One region of the Nonomuraea sp. NPDC052116 genome, then DNA from elsewhere that is predicted to be linked to it. Evidence: riboswitches for the same ligand, from Rfam matches in the RefSeq annotation. Region 1 holds a riboswitch; each other region holds the start of a gene.
What was found. A riboswitch is a leader RNA that binds a small molecule or an ion and turns the genes downstream of it on or off. The one in region 1 is predicted to bind cyclic di-AMP.

Region 1 (4,204 bases):
CGCAGACCAGGGTCGAGGTCACCGTCGTGTTCGACGGGGCCGAGCTGAACTCCCCGGTGCAGGTCGTGGCGCCGCGCGGGGTGCGGGTGCTGTTCAGCCAGCCGGGGGAGATCGCCGACGATCTGATCCGCCAGCTCGTACGCGCCGAGCCGCCCGGCCGGGCCATGGCCGTGGTGTCGTCGGACCGCGAGGTGGCCGAGTCCGTCAGGCGGATGGGAGCCAGACCCGTTCCGTCTGGCTTGCTGCTGCGCAGGCTGGGCCGGGCCTAGATTACCTGCACCCCTTACGGGCGGATTTGCCGCGCTGTGCCAGGGATATTACGAATTGGGTGGATAGCGTGTGACCTCACCCGCCACTTCTGTACTATTCGCCCCAGATATCATCCCTGGGAGGCGACACAGTGAGGTTTGGCAGGGTGCCGGTGGCCGCGGGTCTCGCGTTCGGGCTGGTCCTGTCCCCCATGGGAGCCGCCGTCGCCGATCCCCGGCCGACCCTCGGACAGGCCAAGGCCAAGCTCGACAAGCTCAACGACAAGGCCGACAAGGTCGTCGACCGCTTCAACACGGCCACCGAGCGGTACAAGGCCGCCAAGGGCGCCTACACCAAGCTGAACGACCGCTACAAGACCAAGCTGGCGACGGTCGCGGACCTGCGCGCCCAGGTGATCGGCATGGCCGTCGACAGCTACAAGCTCGGCACCGACGTGACCTCCCTGCCCGGCCTGGTGAGTGCGGACCGCCCCGACGACTTCCTGATGAGCCTGGCGCTGGCCGGGCAGCTCTCGCGGGAGCGGGCGGAGAAGCTGGCCGCGTTCGACCGGGAGAACCGCGGGCTGAAGGTCGAACGCGACAAGGCGGAGGAGGCTTTGGAGGCGGCCGACCGGGAACGGGACGGGGTCGAGAAGGAGCGTTCGGAGATCATGAAGCTGATCTCCGAGCAGAAGAAGCTCCTGAAGAAGCTGGGCGCCTACAACCCCGGCAACCCGAACAGCGTCGGCATCCAGTACACGGGCCCGGCCTCGGGCAACGCCGCCGCCGTCCTGCGCTTCGCCTTCGCCCAGGTGGGCAAGCCGTACGTGTTCGGCGGGACGGGCCCGGGCGGCTGGGACTGCTCCGGCCTGACCCAGGCGTCGTGGCGCGCCGCGGGCGTGTCGCTGCCGCGCACGACCTGGCAGCAGTGGGCCTGGGGCGCGAGCCGCAAGGTCTCACTGAGCGCCCTCCAGCCGGGGGACCTCATCTTCAGCTCGAGCCTGGGTCACGTCAGTATCTACGCCGGCGACGGGAAAATCGTTCACGCGCCGCAGACGGGCGACGTGGTCAAGGTCGTCAAACTCTCGTCGTACGGCGGCCGCCTCGTGGGCGCCATCCGCCCGTAGCTACGACGCCGAATCGTTGATCGCATCAACCGAACGAGGTTCGGTTGATGAGTGATGGGAACGATCCAGCACGCCTGACGAGCCACAACAAGTGTGACAAACACGACATTTGGGGCCTGACAAACGGGCGCGAAATCAAATGTGAGCAGCGTCACATTTCGATAACGGAACCTGGTGTTCCAGCAGGGATTTCCCTCCTTACTGACTCCACTATCTGATCTTTACAGGCGGTGTCCCGCTTTGCCGATCCTTGACCCTTCGGCGTAGCTTCTGGCGACGTCGCGGTGAACAAGCCATGTCCCCCGCGAACCCGCACCGGTCTCTCCCGGTGTGAGACAGATAAAGATCCGCTGGTCAACCGCCCAAATGTCCCCATATCAACACGTTGGTCGGGACGGTTGGCCTGCCGAATCCGTGCAGCCAGGAGGCACGGAGCCGGGGACCCAGCGATCCCAGTTCCCCAGGGATCAGGGGGTGAATCGGCGCGCACATCGCGCCGTAGGGCGACTTCCAGGCCCGAATCCGTCAGCTAACCCGGTAGGCATTCGTGGAAGAGTCAAGGAGAAATCCTGTCTACCTCCCTGCATAACCCCCGTCTGTCCCGCATTGCCCTGAGTGGCGTAGCGCTCACGATGACCGTGACGGCCGGAGGTGCGATCCTCCATGCCCCAACGGCTCAGGCTGCCACGACCGATTCGGCTTCGACGACCAAGGCGGCCGCAACCGCCGGAACCTCGAAGACGACCTCGGCCGCGGCGCTGAGGGCGGCCAAGGTCGCCCGTCAGAAGGCGAAGGCCCGCAAGGCGGTCTCCGTGGCCAAGAACCAGGTCGGTGACCCGTACCGGTACGGAGGCACAGGCCCCGGTTCGTTCGACTGCTCCGGCCTCGTCCAGTACGCCTGGAAGAAGGCCGGGGTGAAGCTCCCACGCGTGGCGGCCAGCCAGTTCGCCCGCAGCAAGAACAAGGTCTCGTGGCGGAACCTCCGGCCCGGCGACCTGATGTTCTTCAGGGGGCTCGGCCACGTGGGCATGTACGTCGGCAAGGGCAAGATGGTCCACTCGCCTCGGACAGGCGAACGGGTACGCATCGACAAGCTGAGTGGATGGCGGCGGGCGTCGTTCGTCGGCGCTGTCCGTCCCGGCATGTGAAGAAGCCCCGCCCGGCTCCTCCGGGCGGGGCTCTCCCATTGTTGCTTTCATTTTTTACGGCGGAGCACGGGCGGCGCCACCCGCCGCACCTGGCTGAGGGCCTCCAGGGAGACGCCCGCTGACCCGCACAACGCACCCACCGCAACGGCACCCCCTCAAAACAGCCACCCCACCCCACCCACCCACCCCACCCGCCTCACGGCTTCCCGCGCCACGGCTCACGGCCCCACGACCCTCGGTCCAATGACCCTCGGCTCGCGGGCCAGGCTCCCCGTTCGATGGCGCGCGGTGTGCGGTCCTCTGGCGCGCAGCCACCGCATGCGGTGCGGGTGGGCGGTTCTCAAGGGCGCGCGGTTCTCAAGGGGGTGCGGAGTGGCCGGTCAAGGGCCGGCGGGCGGCTACGATCGGGCATCGTGTCAGGGCAGGTGAATCGGCGGGCCGCGATCGTCTCCGTCCTGCTTCTCGCCGTCACCCCCGCCAGCGCCCCCACCCCCGATTCCCCCATCCTTCCCGCCGAAGTCCGCGGCCTGTGGGGTGACGGCGAGGTCGTGGTCCGTGGGGCGCGGTCCGTGGTCGTCGGCCGGCACATCACCCCCGCCGAGCTCGGCGACATCGCGCGGAGGGCTGATCGGGCGGGGCAGCGGGTGTCGGCGGTGCTCGGAAGGTCAGTACGACCGCTCGTAGTCGTTCCCTCGTCCGCCGCCGAGGCGGCCGGGCTGGCCGGGGTGGGGCGGGTCGACGGGCTGGCGGCGGTGGCCGATCGCGGGCGCGTGATCATCGTTCCCGAGTTCTTCGCCAGGCTGAACTCCACCGGCAAGGACGTCGTACTCGCCCACGAGCTCACCCACGTCGTCGCCGGCACCGACCGCCTGCCCCCATGGCTCTATGAGGGGTTCGCCGACTACGTCGGCTATCGCGACTCCGGACTCCCCGTGAGGACCGCGGCCGCCGAGCTCGCCGCCGAGGTGCGGGCCGGGAGGCTGCCGAGGGAATTGCCCGGACCTGCGGCTTTCGCGGCTGACGGGCGGGACCCCGTCCGGCTCGCCCGGGCGTACCAGGAGGCTTGGCTGGCGTGTCGCTTCCTGGCTGACCGGTTCGGTGAGGGGACGCTGGTGAGGCTCTACCGTGACGCCCGCGCGGGCGGCGTAGACCGAGCACTCGCCGCGCTCGGCCTCTCCGCGGCCACGCTGACGGCACGGTGGCGCGACTACGTGCGAGACCGGCTCGCGTGAGGGGGAGGCAGATGAGCGAACGGCGGAACGTGGACGACGCGTCGCAAGAGGCGTCGAAGGAGGGTGAGGAGGCCGGAGGCGCCACGGCTCTGAGTGGCGAGGCGCGCGGTCACGGTGAGAGCGCGTCAATGAAGAGGGAGAGCGCCGGCCCGATGCCGGGAGGTGGCCCGTCCGTGAAGGGGGAGGGCGTCGGCCCGACGTCCGGGGGTGGCGCGTCCGTGAAAGGGGAGAGCGCGGGCTCGGTGGCCGGTGGCGGGGTGTTCGTGAAGGGGGAGAGCGGGGGCGGAAGACGGGGGCAGAGTGAGGGTGTGTCCGTGAACGGGGGAGGGCCGCCGGAGTCCGACGGCGAGCGCCGGCTGAGGCGGCAGGCGGCGGTGGCGGCCGTGCTGCTCGGCCTGGTGATCGCGGCCGTGGCCGCCTTCAGCACCCCCTGGCACCTCCTGACCTCC
Region 2 (4,204 bases), on a different contig from region 1:
GGGCGGGTTGTTCACCGACCACGCGACCTGGCGGTGGGCCTTCTACGTGAACGTGCCGATCGGCCTCGTGCTGATCGCGATCGTCGCGCGCCGCCTGCCGAACCGGCCGGGCGTGGGCGGCGGCGGGCGCCCCGACTACGCGGGCATCGCGGTCTCCACCGTGGCCATCAGCGCGCTGCTGCTGGGCCTGACGGAGAAGGGCCTGGACGGCAACACCTGGACCGACGCCGCCGTGGCCGGGCCGATCGTGCTCGCGGCCGCGTTGCTGGCGGTGTTCGTGCTGGTCGAGAGGCGGGCGGCCAGCCCGATCATGCCCATGCACCTGTTCGGCAACCGCACCTACACGCTCGTGAACGTCACGTCTTTCTTCACGGCCTTCTGCATGTACGCCGGCGTGGTGTTCCTGCCGCGTTACTTTCAGCAGTCCCTCGGCGTCAGCGCCACCGAGTCCGGGCTGAGGATCTACCCGATGACGCTGGCCATGGTCCTGGGCAGCGTCGTCATGGGCGCGCTCATGTCCAGGACCAGGGTCTACAAGCCGTGGCTGGTCGCCTCCCCGTTCCTGCTCGTCGCGGGCACCCTGCTCTGCCTGAACCTGACCGCGCACACCGACGGGCTGCTGCTGGCCGGCTGGATGCTGCTGATCGGGCTGGGCATGGGCCCGATGCTGTCCGGCCTGACCGTGGCCTCCCAGCAGTCCGTCGAGCCGCAGTACATCGGCGTCGCCTCCGCGAACCTGACCTTCTTCCGCCAGATCGGCGGCTCCGTGGCGCTGGCCGTCGGCGGCACCCTCTACACCTCGACGGTCACGGCGGACGCGCCCGTGCACGGACTGGCCGCCGCGCACGCCTCCGCCGCGGCGGCGGTCATCCCGTCGCTGGGAGTGGCGGGGGCGCTGCTCGCCCTGGTGGCGCTGGTGGCGATGCCGGCCAGGCGGCTGGAGGTGCCCGCCACGCCGCAGAGCAGGGTTGAGGCCAGTTTCGCGTCATAAGCGGGGCCATGCGAAGCTGTGATAGTCCCCAACACCATGGAGGTCCTCATGGCGGAAACACCGGAGCCGGAAGTCAGCGAGACTCCCGAGGACGAGATGAAGCGCAAGTTCCGCGAGGCGCTGGAGCGCAAGCGTAACCAGCACGCGGACTCGGGCGCGGGTGGCAAGGGCGGCGACCCATCGAAGATCCACGGGGCGCACGGTCCGGCTGCGAGTAAAAGATCGTTCAGGCGCAAGAGCGGCGGCTGAGGCCGGGAATTTCAAGGGGGTACGGCAATGCCGTGCCCCCTTTCTCTATGCCGGAGGCAGGTAGATCTTTACACCGATTCATGACGAACTGTTTGTGTTTGTCCGGAATACGTGGTTAGAGTGATGCCCACTTACCAGCCGGTGGCGTGGACCACACAAGGGAACCAGCCGACTGGCGCCTAATCCCGATCACTCGGGAGCCGGGGACCCACCTCCCTGGGGTGAATCCGACCTTGTGTCGGTAGGGCAACTCCACCGCCCGAACCCGTCAGCTAACCCGGTAGGCGAGATGGAGAGGACATATGCAGAACTTGAATGATCACGTAGAACACCCATACAGCGTGATGACGGCCGCCCTCTGAGCGGTCCCTTCTCCAGGCTCGTTTCGCGCTCCGCGTAGCTTTCCCCCGTCAGGTGCTTTCCCCTGCTACGCCCTTTTTCAAGCGAGCGCAATCTCCCTGCCCCCTCGCGAAGGACTGTACTTTTCATGTCTGCACGTTCTGGTTTGCGTACCCTCGCTCTGCTCACCGCCTCCACCGTCGGCGCGCTCACCATCGCCGGCACCGCGGCCCACGCCGACTCCAACACGGACGAGAAGGTCCTGCTCAAGGGCTCGACCACCGCTTCGTACTTCTGGGACGACTCCTCCGGCCGCGCCGGGGACACCGGTCTGCCCGCCAGCGGCAAGCCCATGCAGAAAGGTCTGGCCGCCAGCCCGAGCTGGCCGCTCATGACCGAGGGATACGTGATTCACGACGGCAAGAAGCTGCCCTTCTTCGTCGGCGACCGCGGCCCGGGCGTGCCCTCCAACAACGGCGTCATGCTCGACCTGGACGGCAAGACGTTCGCGGAGCTGACCGGCGGCTCGTTCAACATGGAGACGCTCGGCGTCGACGGCGTCGGCGGCCAGGGGCACATCAAGGTCGACTACGTCATCACCAAGTGGGGCAACGGTCCCGGCAAGAAGAACTACCCGGTCCCGTTCTCGACCGGCGCCTGGTCCGAGCGTGACAACAACCCGGCCGAGCCCCCGGCGGCCGGTGCGGCCGTGCCGCCGCCTGCGCGCGAGGCCGGAGAGTGGAGCGCCAGCACGGGCGCCGTCGTGGCCAGCGCCGTGGCCGCGGTGGGCGGCAGCGTGGTGCTCGCCAGCGACCGCGTCCGCAATCTTCTCAAGGGCTGAACTTTACGGACCTGGACCAGAATGTCATTCTGGTCCTCGTGACCACCCGCGTAGCCGCGAACGGCATCGAAATCGCCTACGAGAGCTTCGGCTCGCACGAGGGGCGCCCCCTGCTCCTCATCATGGGGCTCGGCGCGCAGCTCATCCACTGGGATGAAGGGCTCTGCGCGCTGCTGGCGGACCAGGGACACCACGTCGTACGGTTCGACAACCGCGACGCCGGTCTCTCCACACACTTCTACGACCAGGGCGTTCCCGCGATGGGGGCGCCTTCGCCGTATCTGCTGGACGACCTGGCCGACGACTCGGCGGGACTCATGGACGCGCTGGGCTGGCCGGCCGCCCACGTGGTCGGGGCGTCGATGGGCGGCATGATCGCCCAGGCGCTGGCCATCCGCCACCCGGACCGGGTGCTGACCCTGACCTCGATCATGTCCACTCCCGGCCCCTCGGCGGCCCCGCCCACCGAGGCCGCGCTCGCCACCCTCATGGCCGCGCCCCCCGCCGACCGCGATGCGGTCCAGGCCCAGGCGGTGCGGACCTGGTCGGTCATCGGCTCGCCCGGATACGAGCTGGACCGCGAGCGGATCACCCTGCTGGCCGGACTCGCGTTCGACCGCTGTTTCGACCCCGGCGGGACGGCCCGGCAGCTCGCCGCCATCATGGCCTCGGGCGACCGCACGGCGGGGCTCGCCGGGGTGCGGGTGCCCACGCTGGTGCTGCACGGGGAGGCGGACCAGCTCGTTCCGGTCGCGGGCGGCCAGGCCACGGCCGCGGCCGTCCCCGGCGCCCGGCTGGTGACCTACCCGGGCATGGGCCACGACCTGCCGCGCCCGCTCTGGCCGTCCGTCGTGGCCGAGATCAGCAAGCTCACCGCCGACTAGCCGAAGTGGGCACGGGTCTCCGCGAACGCCTGGTCCGTGCCCTCCAGCGCCCTGGCCACGTCGGCCTCCGTGTGCGCGGCCGACATGAACCAGTTGTGCCACGGGTGCAGGTAGACCCCGTGCCGCAGGCAGGCGTCGCTCCACCACATCGCGACGGAGAGGTCGGCGTCCCCGTCGAAGCTGAGCCACGGGATCGTGACGGGCCCCGTCTGGTTCACCACGAACCCGTGGGACTTGGCCTGCGCGTAAAGCCCCTCGCGGAGCTGCGTGCCCGCGCGTTCCATGGCGCCGATGCCGTCCGTGTCGCGCAGCGTCTCGATGGTCGCCTTGGCCGCCGCCATGGCGACCGCCGAGAACCAGAACGACCCCGTCGAGTACAGCGTCTGCGCCGGTCCGCGCAGCGCGTCCGTGCCGGTGACGGCGGCGATCGGGTAGCCGTTCGCCATGGCCTTCGACCAGGCGGTCAGGTCGGGCCGCACCCCGTACGGCTCCCAGGACCCCCGCAGGTCGACCCGGAACCCGGCCCGCACGTCGTCGATCACCAGCGCGGCCCCGAGCCGGTCGGCCAGGGCGCGGGCGCCCCGCGCGAAGGCGGGCTCCACCAGCTCCTGGTCCTCGAAGGAGTCGTGCTTGAACGGCGTCACGATGATCGCCGCCACGTCGCCCTCCACGGTCGCCGCCGCGGTCTCCAAGGACTCGAGTGAGTTGTACGTGAACTCCACCAGGTCGGCCCGCTCGTTGGGCGTCGTGCCCGCCAGGGAGGGCGTGCACCAGGGGTCCGCCCCGTGGTAGGCGCCGTGCGCCATCAGCACCTTGGTCCGGCCGGTGGCGGCGCGGGCGACCATGAGCGCCTGCGTGGTGGCGTCGGTGCCGTTCTTGGAGAACATCGCCCAGTCGGCG
Region 3 (4,204 bases), on a different contig from region 1:
GCCGTCGGCGACGCTCCAGGAGCGGTCGGCGCCCTTCACGGTGCCCACCGGCGTGACCACGGCCGCCGTGCCGCACGCGAACACCTCGGTGAGCTCCCCGGACTCGCATCCGGCCTGCCACTCGTCGATCGAGATGAGGCGCTCCTCGGTCTCCAGGCCCAGGTCGCCGGCCAGCTCCAGGATGGAGTCCCTGGTGATGCCGGGCAGCAGGGTGCCGGTCAACGCGGGGGTGACGAGCTTGCCGCCGAGGACGAAGAACAGGTTCATCCCGCCCATCTCCTCGACGTACTTGTGCTCGTGGGCGTCCAGCCACACCACCTGGTCGCAGCCGTTCTCCACGGCCTGCCGCTGCGCGACGAACGCGGCCGCGTAGTTGCCGCCGCACTTCGCGAAGCCCGTGCCGCCGGGGGCGGCCCGCGTGTACTCGGTGGACAGCCAGACGGAGACGGGCTTGAGCCCACCCGTGAAGTACGAGGCCGCCGGGGAGGCGATGACCATGTACTTGTACGACTTCGACGGGTAGTTGACGCCGAGCCCCGCCTGGGTGGCGATCATGAAGGGCCGCAGGTAGAGGCTGTGACCCTCGGTCGTGGGCACCCATTCCTTGTCGGTCTGGACGAGGAGTTCGAGCGACTCCACGAAAGCCTCCTCCGGCAGCTCCGGCATGGCCATCCGGAGCGCGGAGCGGTTGAAGCGGGCGGCGTTCGCGTACGGGCGGAACGCGACGATCGAGCCGTTGGCCTGGCGGTAGGCCTTGAGCCCCTCGAACAGCTCCTGCGCGTAGTGGAAGACCGAGGTCGCCGGGTCGAGCGAGAGCGGGCCGTAGGGAAGGAGCTTGGCGTCGTGCCAGCCCTGCCCCTCGGTGTAGTCGATCGAGACCATGTGATCCGTGAAGGTCTGCCCGAAGCCGGGGTTCGCCAGTACCTGCTCCCGCTCGGCCGCGGTGCGAGCGTGGTCGGATAGCTGCACGTCGAAGCTGAGCTTCTGAGCGATGGTCATGACGTCGGTCCTTCTCTCTGCGAATCTGCCCAAATCTACAGAAATCTGCGGATCGGTGCTGGTGAGCGGGCGCTGCCCGGAAGGCAGTCCCGGTACTTCCTATTGTCTCGCTATATGGGATGGCAAGCGGCCAATGCGGCGATCAGCCCTTTTGGACGCAAAAAAGCGCCTGGCGGCCCTCGTCGGACCACCAGGCGCGTTGGGGCTAGGCGGTCCTAGCCGGATACTCGCGCGGTGATGTCGTCACCGATCTCGTGGGTGGTGCGACCCGCCCAGCCGGCCAGCCGCTCGAGGATGTCATCGGCGACCGCCTGCTCGACCTTGGCCGCCTCGGCGTGCAGGCCGAGGTGGTCGAGGAGCATGGCGACGGACAGGATGGTCGCGGTGGGGTCGGCCTTGCCCTGGCCGGCGATGTCCGGGGCACTGCCGTGCACCGGCTCGAACATGCTCGGCGCGGACCGCTCGGGGTTGATGTTGCCGCTGGCGGCCAGGCCGATGCCGCCCGCGATGGCGGCACCCAGGTCGGTGATGATGTCGCCGAACAGGTTGTCGGTGACGACCACGTCGAACCGCTCCGGCTGGCTCACGAAGAACATCGAGGCCGCGTCGATGTGGCAGTAGTCGGTCGTGACGTCGGGGTATTCCGCCGCCAGGCGGTTGACCGTGCGCTGCCACAGGTCACCGGCGAAGGTGAGGACGTTGGTCTTGTGGACGAGCGTCAGCTTCTTGCGCGGCCGCGTGACGGCCTTCTCGAACGCGTAGCGCACCACGCGCTCGACACCGTAGGCGGTGTTGAGCGACTCCTGGGTGGCGATCTCGTGCGGGGTGCCGCGCCGCATGGCGCCACCGGTGCCCGCGTAGAGGCCCTCGGTGCCCTCGCGGACGACGATCATGTCGATGTTCTCCGGCGGCGTGTCGGCCAGCGGGGTCTCCACGCCGGGGAACAGCTTGACCGGGCGCAGGTTGACGTAGTGGTCGAACTCGAAGCGGAGCCGCAGCAGCAGATCGCGCTCAAGGATGCCCGGCGGCACGCTGGGGTCGCCCACGGCGCCGAGCAGGATCGCGTCGTAGCCGCGCAGCTCTTCGAGCACGGCGTCGGGCAGCGTCTCGCCGGTACGGTGATAGCGTGCGGCTCCCAGGTCGTAGTGAGTGGGCTCGATCTTCGTGCCCACTGCCTCCAGGACCTTGAGCCCTTCGGCCACGACCTCGGTGCCGATCCCATCGCCGGGGATGACGGCCAGACGGATGTTACGCGACTCCATGGGCGGTACCTTACCGCGTCGTCTCGGCTGACGAACACTTCATCTCATCTTTCGGACGCCCCCTTTGTCCGGTATTGCGGTTCTTTGACCGTTTCGTTAAAGTCACGGACCAGCCTAATCCGCGCGCCGTTGCGTGGAGTCGGGGACCCACATTCCCCCTGGGGCGAGTCGGCATCCCCATGCCGTAGGGCTACTTCCAGGCCCGAGCCCGTCAGCTAACCCGGCCGGCCGTATGGAAGGACAGACCCCTGTCTCGAATCGCCATCGTCCTGGCGGCGGGCGCCGCCGGGCTCATGCTGGCTCCCCCCGCCCATGCCTCGACCAAGATCGACGACCTCACCACCCTGACCGGCGGCCAGATCAAGGAAATCCAGGAGAAACAGGCTCCGAAGCCCGCCTGGAAGATCGCCATCAAGTTCGCCATGAGCAAGCGCGGCACCCCGTACGTGTGGGGCGGTGCCAGCCCGAGCGGCTACGACTGCTCCGGACTCATGCTCAGGGCGTACGAGCACGCCGGAATCGAACTCCCCCGCACCGCCGCCGAACAGTACGGCGCGTTCACCAAGAAGATCGCCTGGCAGGACCTCAAACCCGGCGATCTGGTCTTCTTCCACGGCCTCGGGCATGTCGGGATGATCTCCCGGCCCGGCTACATGGTCCACTCGCCGCACACGGGTGACGTGGTCAAGGAAGAGCGCCTGACCTCCTGGCGCAGAGACTCCTTCGTGGGTGGCGTCCGCCCCGACCGCAAGGGCGTACGGCTCTGGTCCGAGCTCCAGAAGCAGCGCGACGAAACGCCCACCACCCTCACGGCCACCCTGTAGGAGGCTGCGGCGTCCGCCTCCCCACGCGACGGTCAGGGGAGGCGGGCGTCGAAGATGAGGTCCCAGGCACGGGTCCTGGCGTGGGCCACCGCGCCCAGCAGGACGCCGCTGTCCCCCAGCGTGCTGGCCACCACCGACGGCCGCAGCGGGCCGAGCTCGGCGATGCGGGCCTCGATGGCCTCCCCCAGGAGGTCCAGGTTGCGGCCCACGCCGCCGCTGAGCACGATCACCTCCGGATCCAGCACGGCGGCCACCGCCACCAGCAGGCCGCCGATGCGGCGCCCCTCGGCCTCCACCACCGAGCGGGCCACGCCGTCGCCGGAGGCCGCCGCGGCGAAGACCTTCTTGGCCGTCTCCAGGCCCAGGCCGGCGGCGCGGGCCGCGCGGACCACTCCGGGCGCGGCGGCGACCGCCTCCGTGGCGCCGTGGGCCAGGGCGTCGCCCGCCGGCGGCGCCGGGTCCTCGGTCGCGGGCACGTACGAGACCTCCCCCGCCGCTCCCCGGGCGCCCACGTACAGCTCACCGTTGATCACGATGCCCATCCCGACGCCGGTGCCGACGGACACCAGCGCGAAGTTGGACTTGCCGCGCCCCGCCCCGTGCGTGTGCTCGCCGACGGCGGCCAGGTTGATGTCGTTCTCGATGACGAGGTCGACCTCCATCTCGGCGCGCAGGCGCTCGGCCAGGTCGGAGCCGGGCAGGTTGGGGGCGAACTCCAGGCGGCCCAGCTCCGGGTCGTACACGCCGGGCGTGCCGACGACGGCGCAGGCGATGTCGGGCCAGTCGACGACGGCCTCGCGGGCGGCGGCCCGGCACAGCTGTCCGACCAGGACGGCCAGTTCGGCGGAGGTGAGGGCGGTGTTGCGCCCGTCCCTCCGGCCGGCGAATTTCCCGCGCAGGTCGGCGACGGCGACCCTGATCCAGTCACGCCCGATGTCGACGCCGGCGACGTGGGTGGCGGCGGCGTTGACGTCGTACAGGGACGTGACCGGCCCCGGGCGGCCGGAGACCTCGCCGACGAGGTGAACGAGCCCGTCCACCTCCAGCCCGGCCAGGGCCGCGGACACCGTGGGCTTCGACAGGCCGGTGATCTTGGCGAGGTCGGTGCGCGAGGCGGGG
Region 4 (4,204 bases), on a different contig from region 1:
GGCCAGACGCGCCGTCCGCGCCCGGCGGCGGGGCGTTGCGGAGGTGGCGGGATCTCGTGCCCGTGATCCGCCCCGCGCATGTACAACAGTGCCTATGAAGGATGACGATGACCTCCAGGCGCGGGGAGAGGATCTTTCGGCTGTCGTCACGGCGGTGCTGACCGGGTCGCGGCTGTTGGTGGCGGTCGCGGTGAGGTCATTGGGAGCGGTCGGGGACAGGGTCACGTTGCCGCAGTTCAGGATGCTGGTGGTGCTGGCCGGCCATGGTGAGACCAAGCTGGTCACGATGGCGGAGCTGCTGGGCGTCAACTCCTCCACGGCGATGCGGATGGCCGATCGGCTGGTGGCCGCCGGGTTGATCGTACGGGAGGTCAATCCGCACAACCGGCGCGAGAGCCTGATGCGGCTGACGGACGAGGGACGCCGCATCGTGGACGAGGTGACCGCGCGCCGCAGGGAGGAGATCGGCGCGATCGTGGCGCGGATGTCGGCCAGGCAGCGCCGGGCGCTCATCTCGGCGATGAACGCCTTCAACGAGGCGGGCGGCGAGCCACCCCTGGACGTGCCGAACCCGCTGGGCTGGTCCGCCGTCTGAATCGCTTACGCGGCGGCCGGAAGCCGTGCGGGCTCCCTCCTCGGCCGTCAGATGGACGGGGTGGGGAAGCTCTCGGGTGTCGTCAGGCCGGTGCTCTCCAGGAGGCGCTGGTGGTTGAGCACCGCGGCGTTGGCCTGTTCGGAGAAGCGCCGGACCAGGGTGTTCTGCGTGGTGCCGCGTACCGTGCCGATCAGGCTGAAGATCTGTCCGTGCGCCAGGCGCAGCCATTTGACGTACGTCTTGTCATAGGCGGATCCGGACCTGCCGGAAATATCTGTCATCCAGTCCTGCTGCTGAGGCGTGGGCTTCACCGGCAGTTTGACCTTCAGCTTGGCGGCCACATCGCGCACCTGCCCGTCGAGCATGTCGTGCTGAGCCGCGATCTCCTTGCTGACCTGGCGGACGCGGGCGCTGTTGGCGCGCTGTATCGCGTCCTGGGCCATGGGCATCTCCCACAGGCTGGCGAGCCGGACCTTCTTGATGAGCTCCTGGTCGGCCTCCGACAGCGGTCCCCACTTGGTCTGCCGGGTGCGGGTCTCCGGCTCGTCCTCCACCGGTTGGACGGTGGGTGCGTCGGTCGGTCCGGTCTCGATGTCGGTCGGCTCGGTGCCGAGGCCGGCGGTCGGCTCGGTGCTGAGGCCGGCGGTGTCAGAGACGGGCGTCGGCGTGTAGCCGGCGCAGGCGGTCAGAGTGCAGAGGGCGGCAATGCCGCAACTGATGAGAGCGCGACGGCTGTCGAGGAGTCGCATACGCCGTCATCCCCTTCCGGTCCCTTGGACGCGGCCTTCGTGAGTGGCGCCGGTCACTGAGGGATACGCGGGAGGGTGCGGGAGTGTTCATGGCATTGTGCAAGATTTGCATTGCGCAAGACTGCCGGGGTCCGCTGAGCCGTTGCCCGAGGCGGCCTTCACCGGTGCCATCCGTGGACGGCGTCCACCGCGTGCTCCTCCGGGCCGAGAGGAGCACGCGGGGCGGCGTCCACCCGATCGCGGTGCGGACCCGCCGTGTGGGCTCAGGCCGTGGGGCGGCCCAGGCCGCGCAACTGGTCGGCGGTCAGCGCGGAGACGTTCTGGTCGACAGGGGACTCGGAGTACTGGTGGATGGCCCAGGACTTCCAGTCGGCGGGCGGGGAGATGGCCCCCTTGGCCTTGCTGTAGTGGGCGACCCACAGCGGGTACTCGGACAGGCCCTTGCCGTACTTGTTGGCGAAGTTCCAGCCGCTGTAGAACATTGGGGTGATCCCCGTCTTGTCCTTCACGTACGACAGCCACGTCTTGGCCCAGGCGTTGACTTCGGCGACGGATCTGCCGTTCGCGGTCTCCAGGTCAAGGACCAGCAGGTCGCCGGCCTTGGCGGGCTGCGAGTTCACCACGGACAGGAAGTGCTCGGCCTCCGCGATGGGATTGTTGCGGGGATGGCCATAGTGGTACGCCCCGCGCACGATGCCCTTCTTGCCCAGCTCGCGCCAGTGCCTGGCGAATGAGGCGTCGCGGAAGGACGTGCCTTCCGTGGCTTTGATGATGCCGAACTTGGCCGGGCTGGCATTCCAGTCGTACAGGGGCTCGTAATTGGAGATGTCCAGGCCGTAGATGAGGGGTCCGGCTGCCTGACGAGTCGCCGGCACCGGGTTCTGCGCGGTGGGCGATGCGAAGGCGAAGGTGGCGATGGCGGCGGTTCCGGCGAGGATCGCGACGGCGACGGTGAAGCTGAGGTACTTGGTGAGGAGATCGCGGTGATTCTTGAGGATGTAGGCGATTGTGGCAAGCCGGGGCTTGGACATGAGGCATTGACTCCTTGCTTCCATACCGCCTACCGGGTTAGCTGACGGGTTCGGGCCTGGAAGTGCCCTACATGGCGCAGCCTGGGCTGGCGTCTGATTCACCCCAAGAACGTGGGTCCCCGGTTCCGCGAGGCGCGGATTCGGCGGCCGGACGCTGTCCCCGAAGGGCTTCTTCGGGCAGCGCGCGGTCCGGTCAACGAAGCGGCAACGATGTGGCGAAAGGGCTCCACATGTGTGCCGCAACTAGGCAAAAGATAGACATATACCCATAGATGGCGCAAGTAGCGCAAATCGGATTCGCGGGTGTGGGCGACTGGGCGGCGCTGAAATGCCGTGCCTGTAGGGATTCTGGCACTTGGCAAAAAATCGGGGGCGTCGCTTCCGGGCCTTTATGATCTCGGCACAGGTGGGGCAGGCCATTCATGCGTTGCCATTGTGACAAAACACCGTTCTACCGGTAATCGTGACTCCAGCCCCGTCCTTTGACGTCCGCGGCGCCGTCGGGCACGCGGGAGCCGGGCGGACTCCAACTCTCCGGGGGTCCGCACGTCGATCGGCCCCGGCGGGTCACCGGATCCCGGCAGGTGTCCCGGCGTCGCCGGTGCCGAGGGTGGTCAAGCGGGCTCCTCATCGGGGGTGGTGATGGGCAGGCCGGCGTCGGCGGCCCGGGGGTAGGCGTCGTCGATGTGGACCACCTGGCGGCCGCTGCGGGCCAGCAGGCTCGCGGCCGCCGCGGCCCGGTAGCCGGTGCCGCAGTGCACCCACACCGTTCCCTCCGGCACCTCGGCCAGGCGCTCCGGCAGCTCGGGCAGCGGGATGTGCACGGCGCCGGCCACGTGGCCGGCCCGCCATTCGTTGCCCATGCGCACATCCAGGACGGTCAGGCCGCCGACCGGTTCCCCCGCGCGAGCGGCGGCCAGGTCGGCGAAGGTCGCGGTGGCCAGCTCGGCGATCAGGCCCGGGTCGTGTCCGGCCCACTGTTCGACGGAGCCGGTCGAGGCGGCGGCCGGGCGGTCTATGCCGATGCGGGCCAGCTCGCGCTGGGCGGCGGCGACCTGTTCGGCCGACTCGCCGAGCAGCGTGAGGGGTGCGCCCCACGGGGCCAGCCAGCCCAGCCAGGTCGCCATCGGCCCGTCCAGGCCGAAGCTGAGTGTGCCGGCCAGATGCCGGTCCGCGAACGCCTTGCGTGAGCGCAGGTCCACCACCCATTCGCCCGCCCGCAGGCGAGCCAGCAGCTCCGCGCTGTCGGCCCGCCGCGCCGGGGTCAGGTCGATCGGCTCCGCTCCGGCGGCGTTGCGCGCGCCCATATGGGCGTAATAGGCGGGGTAGGCGTCCAGGCCTTCCAGGATGTGGGTGACGAAGTCGTCGGCCTCCATCCGCAGCACCGGGTTGACGTCCTTCTCCCGGCCGATGGTCGAGGCGGACGCGCCGGACTGCGTGACCGCGCAGAAGCTGCCGAACCCGTGCGTCGGCCAGAGCCGCGCCCCGTCGGGCAGCAGGCCGGACAGCCGCCGCGCGGAGGCGTGCTGGTGGCGGGCCAGGGTGCGGGCGTGCTCGGCGCCCAGCAGGTCGGTACGCCCGGTGCCGCCGAACAACAGCGACCCTCCGGTGAACACCCCCTCCGGCCCGCCCGGCCCGGCCACCACGTAGGACAGGTGGTGGAAGGTGTGCCCCGGCGTGCCCACCACGTCCAGCCACATCCGCTCGGAGACGGCGACCCGATCTCCGTCATGCACCGGCACACGGTCGAAGCCGACCTCCTCGGCCCCGCCCACCAGGTACGCCGCCCCGCTCACCCGGGCCAGCGCCAGGCCGCCGGAGACGTAGTC

Region 2: linked by a shared signal. The riboswitch ahead of AB0L65_RS21760 (hypothetical protein) and the one ahead of AB0L65_RS28875 (C40 family peptidase) in region 1 are both predicted to bind cyclic di-AMP.
Region 3: linked by a shared signal. The riboswitch ahead of AB0L65_RS51250 (C40 family peptidase) and the one ahead of AB0L65_RS28875 (C40 family peptidase) in region 1 are both predicted to bind cyclic di-AMP.
Region 4: linked by a shared signal. The riboswitch ahead of AB0L65_RS42090 (GH25 family lysozyme) and the one ahead of AB0L65_RS28875 (C40 family peptidase) in region 1 are both predicted to bind cyclic di-AMP.

The regions. Positions count from the first base shown of each region.
Region 1 covers NZ_JBFAWA010000016.1:66,201-70,404, forward strand. The annotation lists gene AB0L65_RS28865 (NYN domain-containing protein) at 1-269, shown strand, start outside; gene AB0L65_RS28870 (NlpC/P60 family protein) at 401-1,375, shown strand; cyclic di-AMP (ydaO/yuaA leader) riboswitch at 1,770-1,934, shown strand; gene AB0L65_RS28875 (C40 family peptidase) at 2,008-2,523, shown strand; gene AB0L65_RS28880 (hypothetical protein) at 2,937-3,755, shown strand; gene AB0L65_RS28885 (M48 family metallopeptidase) at 4,070-4,204, shown strand, end outside.
Region 2 covers NZ_JBFAWA010000010.1:238,226-242,429, reverse strand. The annotation lists gene AB0L65_RS21770 (MDR family MFS transporter) at 1-991, shown strand, start outside; gene AB0L65_RS21765 (DUF5302 domain-containing protein) at 1,040-1,240, shown strand; cyclic di-AMP (ydaO/yuaA leader) riboswitch at 1,407-1,542, shown strand; partial or broken gene AB0L65_RS21760 (hypothetical protein) at 1,842-2,207, shown strand; gene AB0L65_RS21755 (alpha/beta fold hydrolase) at 2,459-3,304, shown strand; gene AB0L65_RS21750 (aminotransferase class III-fold pyridoxal phosphate-dependent enzyme) at 3,301-4,204, opposite strand, start outside.
Region 3 covers NZ_JBFAWA010000041.1:32,437-36,640, reverse strand. The annotation lists gene AB0L65_RS51260 (branched-chain amino acid aminotransferase) at 1-999, opposite strand, end outside; gene AB0L65_RS51255 (3-isopropylmalate dehydrogenase) at 1,215-2,261, opposite strand; cyclic di-AMP (ydaO/yuaA leader) riboswitch at 2,363-2,506, shown strand; gene AB0L65_RS51250 (C40 family peptidase) at 2,555-3,085, shown strand; gene AB0L65_RS51245 (ROK family transcriptional regulator) at 3,118-4,204, opposite strand, start outside.
Region 4 covers NZ_JBFAWA010000028.1:100,692-104,895, forward strand. The annotation lists gene AB0L65_RS42080 (MarR family transcriptional regulator) at 95-595, shown strand; gene AB0L65_RS42085 (DUF4142 domain-containing protein) at 643-1,344, opposite strand; gene AB0L65_RS42090 (GH25 family lysozyme) at 1,608-2,375, opposite strand; cyclic di-AMP (ydaO/yuaA leader) riboswitch at 2,387-2,531, opposite strand; gene AB0L65_RS42095 (MBL fold metallo-hydrolase) at 2,990-4,204, opposite strand, start outside.